Regions from separate parts of the Mesorhizobium sp. M1A.F.Ca.IN.022.07.1.1 genome, predicted to be linked through region 1. Evidence: predicted binding sites of a transcription regulator. Region 1 holds the regulator's gene; each other region holds the start of a gene.
The links. Region 1 encodes LexA, which represses DNA repair genes until DNA is damaged. Its sites were predicted from a motif close to TGTTCNNNNTGTGTTCNG; they were not measured.

Region 1 (4,057 bases):
CTGGACGTGGCCGGGGTGCGGAGGAGGGCGAGGAGACGGCGGCTGGCGTGAGCGAGCGCCTGCTGTTTGCCGACACCATACCTGCCGAGGCAGTACCGGTTTTGGTTCCCGTACCGCGTCCGGCCACCGAGATTTTGCCGCCGGACGGCGATGCTTCGCTACAAGCTCCTCCGCCGGCGGCCATCGACTTAATCCGCAGGCGGTTCCGCCGTGCCTCGTTTTCCGTGTTTCGCCGGGGTGTGGCCGAGGCAGCCTCAACCGAGCTCGACCGCGGCATCGGCTTCCTGCTGGTGCCGGTGTTCCTGGCCGCCGGCGTGATACTGTATTATTCCTTGAGCGCCGAGCCGGATCTTTACAGACCGCTGGCGGCGGTGGCGCTGATGGCTCTATGCGCGGCGGTTTCGCGCCCCTGGCTGAAGACACACCTGGTCTTTATGGCGGCGCTGTTTTGCGCGCTGGGCTTCGTCGCCGCGAAGGTCGAGACCTGGCGCGCCGCTACACCGATGCTCGGCTCCGAAATCCAGACGCGGCTGACAGGCCGCGTCGTCATCGCCGAGGAAATGGCCAATGGCCGCGTCAGGCTGACCATCGATCTCGTCTCGACCGCGCATCCAAAGCTGCGCTACGCACCGGATCGCGTCAGGGTCTCGGCACGCAGGATCCCGGCCGGCATGAAGGCCGGATCGCTGGTGACGGGTTACGCGCGGCTCCTGCCGCCGACAGGGCCGGTCCGTCCGGAAAGTTATGATTTTTCCTTCGACAGCTATTTTTCCGGCATCGGCGGCAGCGGATTTTTCCTCGGCGACCCGAAACTCATTCCGCCAACCGACCCGATCGGCCAGACGAGCATCGCCTCGGCCATCGAGAACGCGCGCGAAAATATTGCCGACCACATCAGAAGCACCGTCGGCGGACCCGAAGGCGAAATTGCCGCCGCACTGATCGTCGGCGTGCGCGCCGGCATTCCGGAGGACATCAACGAGGCGATGCGGCGGACCGGCATCTATCACATCATCTCGATTTCGGGCCTGCACATGGCGCTGGTCGCCGGCACGGTCATGCTTCTGCTGCGCGGCGCCTTTGCGCTGTTCCCGGATTTTTCGTCACGCCGGCCGGTGAAGAAATATGCCGCGGCAATCGCGCTTATGTCGATCGCCGCCTATCTCGTCATCTCCGGCGTGGTGGTCGCCGCCGAGCGAAGCTTCATCATGCTGGCCGTCATGCTTATCGCCGTGCTTTTCGACCGCGCCGCGCTGACGATGCGCAACTTGGCGATCTCGGCCATCGCTGTCATCCTGGTGTCGCCGCATGAAGTGGTTGGCCCGAGCTTTCAGATGTCGTTCGCGGCAACCGCCGCCCTTGTCGGCGCCTATGCCGGCTGGTCCGACTACCGCGCCGGCAAGGTGAGAGCGCCGCCGGCAAAGCGTTCGTTCCTGCGGTTCATGTCGCACAAACTGGCAGTCGGAGTAGGTGGTGCCGCGATGACGTCGATCATTGCCGGAAGTGCCACAGCGCTGTTTGCCATCTGGCATTTCCAGCGCGTCTCGCCGCTTAGCCTGCTGGCCAATCTCGCGATCATGCCGATCGTCACGATCGTGATGTTTCTCGCCGTCGCCAGCGCGGTCATGATGCCGTTCGGCTTCGACGGGCCCTTCCTCTATTTGATGGGCAAGGACCTGGCGGCGATGATCGCGATCTCAGCTTGGATTTCGGAGTGGTCGCCGGTCGATGCCGTGGGCATGATCTCGATCCATTCGGTGCTGCTGGCGACGATCGCGCTCGTCATCGCCACGATGGCGACTACGTGGCTCAGGCTGGCCGCAATTCCTTTCGCTGCCGCGGCCGTCATGATCATCCCGCAGGTGCGCACGCCGGACCTGCTGATCTCGGAGGACGCGCATCTGGTGGCGATGCCGATCGGCGGCGGCGAACTCGCCATCAATCGCGCCCGCTCCAACGAGTTCACCACCGATAACTGGAAACGTGCGCTCAAGGCCGAAACGATCGTGCCGCCGGAGACATTCGCCAAGGGCACGCTGGACTTGGCCGATCCAGTCGACCTGCCGCCTGGATCGCCCTTTTACTGCACGGGCGATCTCTGCATTGGCCGGCATCCATCAGGCGCGATCGTCGCGCTCGCCGAAAAACGCGAAGCTGCCCGGCCTGCCTGCGACTTCGCAGACCTCATCGTCATCAACGACGCCACGGCCTACAATCCCTGCCGCGATCCGCGTGTCCTCGTTGTCACCAAGCGGCAGCTCGCGCGCGACGGCAGTGCCGCCGTCTTCTTCGATCCGCAATCGGCGACGGCGCGAGCAACCATTCAATACGCCGTCGAAAAACCGTACCGCCCTTGGCACGAACAGCGGCGCTACTCGCGTGAGGCGAGGGGGTTGGCGCCTTACAAGAAGCCCGAGAAGCCGAAAGCCAAGCCGCAGCCCCCTCAGTAGCGGCGGATGAGCCCGACGAGCTTGCCCTGAACCTTCACGCGATCGGGACCGAAGATGCGCGTCTCATAGGCCGGATTGGCAGCCTCGAGCGCGATGGAGGCGCCCTTGCGGCGGAAGCGCTTCAGCGTCGCCTCCTCGTCATCGACCAGCGCCACGACGATCTCCCCGGGGCTCGCAGTGCTGGCGTTGCGGATGATGACCGTGTCGCCGTCGAAGATGCCGGCCTCGATCATCGAGTCGCCTTTGACCTCGAGCGCGTAGTGCTCGCCGCCCGCGATCATGTCCGGCGGCACTGTGATCGAATGCGTCTGGTGCTGGATGGCGTCGATCGGCACGCCGGCGGCAATGCGACCCATCACCGGGATGGAGACGGCTGAAACGGCGTCGTCGTCATTGCTGGGCGTCGGCGTGCGGGCGGGCGCCGCGGGTTTGATCTGGCGGCCGAGATTGCCTTGGCCGCCCTGGATGACGCTCGGCGAGAACTTCTTCGCCGCATTGAGGCCGGGCGCGATCGAGTCAGGTAGGCGCAGCACTTCAAGGGCACGCGCCCGGTTCGGAAGCCGGCGAATGAAACCGCGCTCCTCCAGCGCCGTGATCAGGCGGTGGATGCCCGATTTCGAGGCAAGGTCGAGCGCTTCCTTCATCTCATCGAAAGACGGCGGAATGCCGCTTTCCTTGAGCCGTTCATGGATGAACATCAGCAGTTCATGTTGTTTGCGCGTCAGCATGGCGGCCCCCATGGGTTCTGAAACCAGAATCAGAAAAACAAACCCAGAACAAACACTATCTGTTCCAGTTGTGTTCCGCAACCGTTTAAAGTTTAGTGAATGTGTTGACGTTTTGTTCAGCGTAACATCAGAACGCTGCATTCCTCGCCGGCTTCAGCCGCCGGTGCGAAGGGTTGGCGCACGATCAGGCCATTGGCATCGGCGAGCATCCTCAACATCGAGGAATCCTGGATGCCGCACGGTGTTGCGATCAACGCCCCCGCATCTTCGCGGACCACGGCGCGCACATAGTCCTGCCTGAGATCGTTGGCGTGCATTGCGACGCCTAACCGGGCCGTGCGGATTTCCTGACGGCAGGACCGGCCGCCCAGCCGCGCCAGAAGCGGCTTCAGGAACAGCTGCGAGCAGACCAGGCTTGCGACCGGATTGCCGGGCAGGCCGATGCAGCGAATGTCGCCGAGCCGGCCAAACATCAGCGGCTTGCCGGGACGCATGGCGATCTTCCAGAAGTCGAGCTGCATGCCTTCGCCGGTCAGCACGTCATGGATCAAGTCGTGGTCGCCGACGGAGGCGCCGCCAAGCGTGACGATGACGTCGGCGCCGGCCTTGACCGCCTTCTTGACCAGGGCCGCGATCGCGTCCTTGCGGTCGGCGGCGATGCCGAGGTCGAGCGCGCGCGCGCCGACCGACTGGGCCGTAGCTGTGACGCCACAGGCATTCGACGAGATGATCTGGTCGGGGCCGAGCGCGCTGCCCGGCGGCAGCAATTCATCGCCGGTGGCGATGATGGCGAGCAGCGGCTGCCGCACCACGTTGAGACTCGGATGGTTGGCCGATGCCGCCAGCGAAAGCGCCGCCGGATCGAGCTGGCGGCCTTTT
Region 2 (4,057 bases), on a different contig from region 1:
CCGGAGACCGGATCGACAGCCGGCTTCGGCACGGGATGTTCTTCGGCGTGACGGCGATAGGCCGGCAGCTGGTTCGTCCAGACGTCCTCGGCCAGTTCGTTCACCCAGCCGCGGTCCTGGTCGTTGTCGGCGGCGAGGTAGAACATGCGGTTGTCGTCGACATAGGGCTTCGCCACCGAACGCTGGTTGAGCACCAGGGTGACCCGCGAGCCGAGCTGGATCGGCGCGGTGCGATGGAGCACGCCGAGGAACTGGCCGAGCGTGGCGTAATTCATCTTGTGGTCGATGCGCATGACCCTGTTGCGCGGCAGGTCGCTGCCGGATTCGAGGATGGCACGCCCCGTCTCGGAATCGTCGCAATAGATTTCAAGATGGCCGCCGATCAGAGGATCGCTGATCGAGAGCGGAATGAGTTCCGTCACCGGAACGCCATCGCAGTGCCAGTCGACGGCGCCGTCCTTGGGGTTCATGAAGGTGACGGTCGAGCCGACGATAGACAGCGGATAGGGTTCGAGCTTGGTGCCCATCATGTCGGACAGCCGTTCCAGCCGCAGCTTGTCGTTGAGCAGTTCCTTGATCTCGGGAATGTAGCGGTCCGCGCCGGTGATGAAGGTGAGGTCGAGATGCTTGTGCACGGCGTGGCTGGCCTTGAGCTTGAGCGCCGCCTCCTCGATCGCGGCGAGCAGTTGCGGGTCGTAGCCGTGAAGATACTGGGCGACGCCGAAGCTCGACACTTTCCACGCCGTATCATGACCGATGATGGCTTCACGGCTCATCGCATAGCGCAGTTCGGGGATTGTATGGGCGTTCATTCTACTTCTCCAAGGTGGGGGCAACACTTGGTAAACAGTCGATTGAGCACCCGCCCCTGTAAATTTAGGAATGCTGGTGCTACTTTAAGCATAGCTAAAGGTCGAACCCCGTGCGTCTGCTCAGCCAGGTCAACTTAAACTCGCTGAAAATCGTGGAGAGCGCCGCCAGGCACCGCAACTTCACGCGCGCGGGCGAAGAGCAGTTCATTACCGCCTCAGCCGTCAGCCAGCGGGTGAAGAGCCTGGAGGACCAGCTGCGCTTCAAGATCTTCCAGCGCGGCGGCAACGCGGTGTCGCTGACGCCGGAAGGCGAGACCTACGTGGCGCGCGTGCGCGAGGCGCTGGAGCGGATCGTGGCTGCCAGCATGGAGGCGACCGGCCAATCCCAGGCGCATGTGCTGAAGATCTGCGTCTTGCCGACCTTCGCGGCGCGCTGGCTGTTTCCGCGGCTTGCCACCTTCCAGCGGCAGTATCCGGATATCGAGATGCGGGTCTCGACTTCCTATGCCACGCATGAATTCGCGACCTCCGAATACGATCTCGAGATCCGCTATGGCGACGGCAATTTCCCCGGCCTCAACTCCGTGCTGCTGTTCAAGGAGGACCTGACGCCGGTGTGCAGCCGCAAGCTGTTCCGCGAGGTGCTGGGCGACAAGCCGCTGTCCAAGGTGACGCCGGAGGACCTCAGGCACTTCACCCTGCTCCACTCCGACACCTGCACCCAGAACTGGCAGTCGTGGCTGGCTTTTGCCGGCGCGAGTTTCGTGCTTGGCGAGACCAAGAGCATCTATTTCGATTCCTGCATGATGTCCTACGAGGCGGCCAATGCCGGCATGGGCTTTGCCGTTGCCAACCGCGCCTATATGGCAAGCGACATCCGAGCCGAGCGGCTGGTCGCCCCCTTCGCGGTCCACCATCCCAACACCGCCGGCTGGTATTTCGTCAGCCCCATCAAGGCGCTCGGCGCCCGCAAGGTGGAGCTGTTCAAGCAGTGGATCATGGCCGAAGCGGCGCTGACGCAGCGCCAGTTGGACCTGGAGATCGCCAACGTGCCGCTGGCGCGCGCCGCGATGGCGTGACGCGGCGGCGCAAGCGACGCAAACACACCCCTGAGATTCTCCGATCTTTGAAGGCCGACAAAGCGTTTGGACGGATACCTGTAGCCGGCTAGCGCGATCGCCCCATGACGCGGCGGAGAGACTCAGCTATCTTTGATCCTGCGGCGGGCCTGATTTTCCCGCTTGGCCGGCGCTTTCCAGCTTCCTCCCAAGCAGCGCCGGCCTTCTTCTGCGGCGCCGCCGCTTCGTCTCCCGACAACATCGTCCGCTCTCATTGCTTCGGCGGCGTGCCGGGCTGGTCGCCGCCGGTGGTCGATTGCGGCACCGGGTTCTTGTCGACCTGCGGGTTTTTGTCGACGGTGTCGCTTGGCGCCTTGGTGGGCTGTACGCTGTTGTCGCAGGCGGCGAGCCCGAGCCCTGCCGCGAGAGCCAGCAGCACAGGAAGTTTCTTCATGACGACCTCCTCTCGTTCGCCCCTTTCTTCGAAGCAAACGAGGCGGCGGCGGTTTGGTTGCGCCGTCCGGCGGGAACCAACGCGCCTGTCTCCGGTTGAACCTCGTTAACTCACGAGGAGATGTCATGATCCGTCTGCTGCTCGTCGGCCTGTTCGGCTACACGGCCTATCGCGTCACGATGAGGATCATCGAGGAGGCGTCCGGCGATCTCGCGCCGCCGGACGATCGGCGGTCGCTGCGGCGCCAGTCGGCGGCGATGGGCGTCGAGCCGAAAAGGTAGATCGGCCGTTCTCGCGCTTGTTGGGAAGATGGCCGGCCTATCCAGCACATGCCGGCGCGTACAGCGTCCCCTCTGCCCTGCCGGGCATCGCCCCCCACTTGGCCGCCTTTGGGCGAGATTAGCTGTATTGCGAACAAAGCGGAAACGATGCTTGATGGGCGATGAACATCGCCGCCCGTGATTCGTCCTTCGAAACTCCTGCCTATCTTGCCCGGCTGAACGACGAGCAGCGGCTGGCGGTGGTGCATGGCGACGGCAAGGTGGCCGCGCCGCTGCTGGTGATCGCCGGGGCCGGCTCCGGCAAGACCAGCACGCTGGCGCATCGCGTGGCGCACCTCATCGTCAAGGGCGCCGATCCGCGCCGCATCCTTTTGATGACCTTTTCGCGCCGCGCCGCGGCTGAAATGGCGAAGCGCGTCGAGCGCATCGCCGGCGAGGTGCTGGGCCGCGATGCCGCGATCATCGCCGATGCGCTATCCTGGGCCGGTACTTTCCACGGTATCGGCGCCAGACTCTTGCGCGACTATGCCGAGCAGATCGGCCTCGATCCGGCTTTCACCATCCACGATCGCGAGGATTCGGCCGACCTGATGAACCTTGCCCGGCACGAGCTCGGTTTTTCCAAGACCGAAAGCCGTTTTCCGACCAAAGCCACCTGCCTGCAGATCTATTCGCGGGCGGTGAACGCCCAGGCGCCGCTCGGCGAGGTGCTGGGCTCGGCCTTTCCCTGGTGCTCAGGATGGGCGGAACAGCTGAAGGAGCTGTTCGCGGCATATGTCGAGGCCAAGCAGGCGCAGAACGTGCTCGATTACGACGACCTTTTGCTCTACTGGGCGCAGATGGCGGCCGAGCCGGAGATCGCCGCTCACCTTGGCTCCCGCTTCGACCACGTGCTGGTCGACGAATACCAGGACACCAACCGGCTGCAGGCCTCTATTCTGTTGGCGCTGAAGCCGGACGGCGCGGGCTTGACCGTGGTGGGCGATGACGCACAGTCGATATATTCCTTCCGGGCCGCGGAAGTGCGCAACATTCTCGATTTCCCAAAACAGTTCGCGCAAGGCACCGAGATCGTCATGCTGGAGCGCAATTACCGCTCGACCGAGCCGATCCTAGCCGCCGCCAACAAAGTAATCGGCGAGGCAAGCGAGCGTTTCACCAAGAATCTCTGGACCGAACGCCGGTCGTCGCACAGGCCGCAACTGGTAAGCGTGCGCGACGAGGCTGAGCAGGCCAATTATGTCTGCCAGGCGATCCTTGCCGAGCGCGAGGCCGGCACGGCGCTCAAGGCGCAAGCCGTGCTGTTCCGCGCCTCGCATCACAGCGGGCCGCTGGAGGTGGAGCTCACGCGGCGCAACATCCCCTTCGTCAAATTCGGCGGGCTGAAATTCCTCGATGCCGCGCATGTGAAAGACATGCTGGCGATGCTGCGCTTTGCCGAGAACCCGCGCG
Region 3 (4,057 bases), on a different contig from region 1:
CGCGGCGAACGCGCCTTCGACATTTTCTCGCGGCTGCTGCGCGAACGCATCGTTTTCATCAACGGTGAGATCAATGACGGCGTGTCGGCGCTGGTCTGCGCGCAGCTCCTGTCGCTGGAATCGGACCATCCCGACAAGGAGATATCGATCTACATCAACTCGCCGGGCGGCGTGGTGACCAGCGGCTTCGCCATCTACGACACCATGCAGTACATCTCCTGCCCGGTGTCGACGGTGTGCATGGGCTTTGCCGCCTCGATGGGCTCATTCCTGTTGATGGCGGGCTCGCCCGGTCGGCGCATCGCGCTGCCCAACACCAGGATCGTGCTGCATCAGCCGCTGGGCGGCTTCCAGGGCCAGGCCTCCGACATCCAGCGCCACGCCGAGGACATCCTGCGCACCAAGCGCCACATGACGGAGCTGTACGCCAAGCATTGCGGCCGGACCTATGACGAGGTCGAGCGCACGCTCGACCGCGACTATTTCATGACCGCCGAGGAAGCTAAGGCCTGGGGGCTCGTCGACCATGTCTACGACACGCGCAAGAAGGCGGCCTGACCGCGCGGCAAATTGATTGCGGCGCATCTGGCCTCGCCTTCGGCGCGCCTCTATAGTTCGCGCATGATCCGAGCGCGTTCCTTGACGAATCTGGGTTTTGCCGTTGTCGCAGTCGCCGGCGTGCTTGCGGTCGGCACCGCCGCTTTTGCCGACGACAATTCGACACAAAAACTGCCCGGCGTGAGCAGCGACTACCGTATCGCCAAGCCCGCGCCGCAGCCCGAGCCTGACGACTCACTGCCAGCCGGCAGCAACGGCACGTTCAAGATCGGCGACACCGATGTCAGGATTTCGGGTAGCATAACCATCGACATGGCAACGGGCGCCATCAGGCCTCCCAACCACTGAAGCTTACCCCGCATTGCGGACGCCGGCGACGGACCTTCGACTCGCAAAATGCAAGCCCCGCCACTGCTTCCGCAGGTGGACGGGGCTTTCATGGATCTGAAACCCAATTTTAGCCGGGAGTGGACTGCCGGCGTTCTGTTTCGGATGCAACGCGGCTTTCAGCCGACGATCCGACTATGGTCTCTGATTGTAGGAATCGGCAGGTCACGTTTTTCGGGTGGCGCTCACGCCTACCCTGGCACTATGCCCGCCGCGGCTCCATCGCTTCGTGGAGCCTCAAGGGACTGTCCGGTGGCGTCATGCTCCGCTCCTGGTCCGTTGTGGCAATGTCGTCCGAAGCGCAAATCGCTGAAGCCTGCGGCGTCTCGCAGGCCACCTCTGGGTGACGAGGCCATCGACAGACGGCCGGCTTCGTTGACGCCTTTGAGACTGCCCCCATGGGTCCGGGACGTCAACCGTTGAAGAGCCGGTTACAGAAAAATGTGATCGATCGGAGGTTACGTCCAGGTAAGTCGAATGCCTTCGACTGATCGGTCGCGACGGTTTTTGCAGCCGCTGTTTCCACAGCGCTTTGTCAGGAGGGTGTTCGGCCTTTGTTCTTTCCGCTTGCCCGCTCGCGCGAAAGGCGGTTAAACGCTTTGGTCGAGATTGTGGCGTCTCTCGACGCGGCGACGAGATTACCTACATAGGGGATGGCCGGGACAAACCCGCCAATCCAGCAAATTCCAGACCTGAGGCGGCGACCGGCGATGGCCGACCAAAAATATCTTTCCATTCGCGGCGCGCGCGAACACAATCTCAAGAACGTCGATCTCGACCTGCCGCGCGACAGCCTGATCGTCATGACCGGCCTGTCGGGATCCGGCAAGTCGTCGCTTGCCTTCGACACCATCTATGCCGAGGGTCAGCGTCGCTATGTCGAAAGCCTTTCGGCCTATGCCCGCCAGTTCCTGGAAATGATGCAGAAGCCGGACGTCGACCAGATCGACGGCTTGTCTCCCGCCATCTCGATCGAGCAGAAGACGACGTCGCGCAACCCGCGCTCGACAGTCGGCACCGTCACCGAAATCTACGACTATATGCGCCTGCTCTTCGCCCGCGTCGGCATTCCCTATTCGCCGGCCACCGGCCTGCCGATCGAAAGCCAGACGGTCAGCCAGATGGTTGACCGCGTGCTGGCGCTGGACGAGGGCACGCGTCTCTACCTGCTGGCGCCGATCGTGCGCGGCCGCAAGGGCGAATACCGCAAGGAACTTCTGGAGCTGCAGAAGAAGGGGTTCCAGCGCGTCAAGGTCGACGGCGTCTTCTACGAGATCGCCGACGTGCCGGCGCTGGACAAGAAATACAAGCACGACATCGACGTGGTCGTCGACCGCATCGTAGTTCGCGGCGATCTGGCGACGCGGCTTGCGGATTCGATGGAGACGGCGCTGAAGCTCGCCGACGGGCTTGCGGTGGCCGAGTTCGCCGACAAGCCGCTCGACGCCAGCCGGACGGGCGAGGACTCGGTCAACAAGTCGAAGAACGAGACGCATGAGCGCATCATGTTCTCGGAAAAATTCGCCTGCCCGGTGTCCGGCTTCACCATTCCCGAGATCGAGCCCAGGCTGTTCTCCTTCAACAATCCGTTCGGCGCCTGCCCGACCTGCGACGGCCTCGGCAGCCAGCGCGCCATCGACGCCAACCTCATTGTGCCGGACGAGAATGTCTCGCTGCGCGACGGCGCCATCAGCCCGTGGGCGAAATCGACCTCGCCCTATTACGCGCAGACGCTTGAGGCCTTGGGCAAGGCCTATGGCTTCAAGCTCGGCGACAAGTTCAAGGATCTGAGCGCCGAGGCGCAGCAGGCCGTGCTGCACGGCACGGGCGAGCGCGAGATCACCTTCCAGTATGACGACGGCCTGCGGTCCTACAAAACGACCAAGACCTTCGAGGGCGTCATCCCCAACCTCGACCGACGCTGGAAAGAAACGGAATCGGCCTGGATGCGCGAGGAGATCGAGCGCTTCATGTCGGCCACCCCCTGCCCCGCCTGCAACGGCTACCGGCTGAAGCCGGAAGCGCTCTCAGTCAAGATCGCCGGCAGGCACATCGGCGAGGTCACGGAGCTGTCGATCCGCAAGGCCGACCGGTGGTTCACCGATCTGCCGGCGCAGCTCAACGAAAAGCAGAATGAGATCGCCGTCCGGGTGCTGAAGGAAATCCGCGAGCGCCTGCGTTTCTTGAACGATGTCGGCCTCGACTATCTGACGTTGTCGCGCAATTCCGGCACGCTGTCGGGCGGCGAGAGCCAGCGCATTCGTTTGGCCTCGCAGATCGGCTCAGGCTTGACGGGCGTGCTCTACGTCCTGGACGAGCCGTCTATCGGTTTGCACCAGCGCGACAATGCCCGCCTGCTCGATACGCTGAAGCACCTGCGCGACATCGGCAACACGGTGATCGTCGTCGAGCATGACGAGGACGCGATCCTGCATGCCGATTATGTCGTCGATATCGGCCCGGCCGCCGGCATCCATGGCGGTGAGATCATCGCGCAAGGCACGCCGCAGCAGATCATGGCGACGCCCGCCTCGATCACCGGCAAGTATTTGTCGGGCGAGCTCGAGGTCGCGACGCAGGCGGTGCGCCGCGAGGCGAAAAAGAACCGGCGTATCAAGGTCATCGGCGCGCGCGGCAACAATTTGAAGAACGTCACGGCGGAGATCCCGCTCGGCACTTTCACCTGCGTCACCGGCGTCTCCGGCGGCGGCAAGTCGACCTTCCTGATCGAGACGCTGTTCAAGGCGGCCTCACGCCGCATCATGGGCTCGCGCGAGCATCCGGCCGAGCATGATCGCATCGAGGGCCTGGAGTTCCTCGACAAGGTCATCGATATCGACCAGTCGCCGATCGGCCGCACGCCGCGCTCCAACCCGGCCACCTATACCGGCGCTTTCACGCCGATCCGCGATTGGTTCGCCGGTCTGCCGGAGGCTAAGGCGCGCGGCTATCAGCCGGGCCGTTTCTCCTTCAACGTCAAGGGCGGCCGCTGCGAGGCGTGCCAGGGCGACGGCGTCATCAAGATCGAGATGCACTTCCTGCCCGACGTCTACGTCACCTGCGACGTCTGCCATGGCAAGCGCTACAACCGCGAGACGCTGGACGTGCTGTT

Region 2: EOA75_RS18520 (ATP-dependent helicase) is a predicted target of LexA. The motif match lies at 2,735-2,752, and genes of this name have one in related genera.
Region 3: uvrA (excinuclease ABC subunit UvrA) is a predicted target of LexA. The motif match lies at 1,490-1,507, and genes of this name have one in related genera.

Annotation. Positions count from the first base shown of each region.
Region 1 is NZ_RZST01000125.1:47-4,103, reverse strand. It holds gene EOA75_RS15945 (ComEC/Rec2 family competence protein) at 1-2,450, shown strand, start outside; gene lexA (transcriptional repressor LexA) at 2,444-3,178, opposite strand; partial or broken gene EOA75_RS15935 (molybdopterin molybdotransferase MoeA) at 3,295-4,057, opposite strand, start outside.
Region 2 is NZ_RZST01000161.1:3,021-7,077, forward strand. It holds gene EOA75_RS34110 (hypothetical protein) at 1-812, opposite strand, end outside; gene EOA75_RS18510 (LysR substrate-binding domain-containing protein) at 923-1,891, shown strand; gene EOA75_RS18515 (hypothetical protein) at 2,142-2,324, opposite strand; gene EOA75_RS34115 (hypothetical protein) at 2,450-2,605, shown strand; gene EOA75_RS18520 (ATP-dependent helicase) at 2,767-4,057, shown strand, end outside.
Region 3 is NZ_RZST01000179.1:4,524-8,580, forward strand. It holds gene EOA75_RS19635 (ATP-dependent Clp protease proteolytic subunit) at 1-558, shown strand, start outside; gene EOA75_RS19640 (hypothetical protein) at 640-906, shown strand; gene uvrA (excinuclease ABC subunit UvrA) at 1,656-4,057, shown strand, end outside.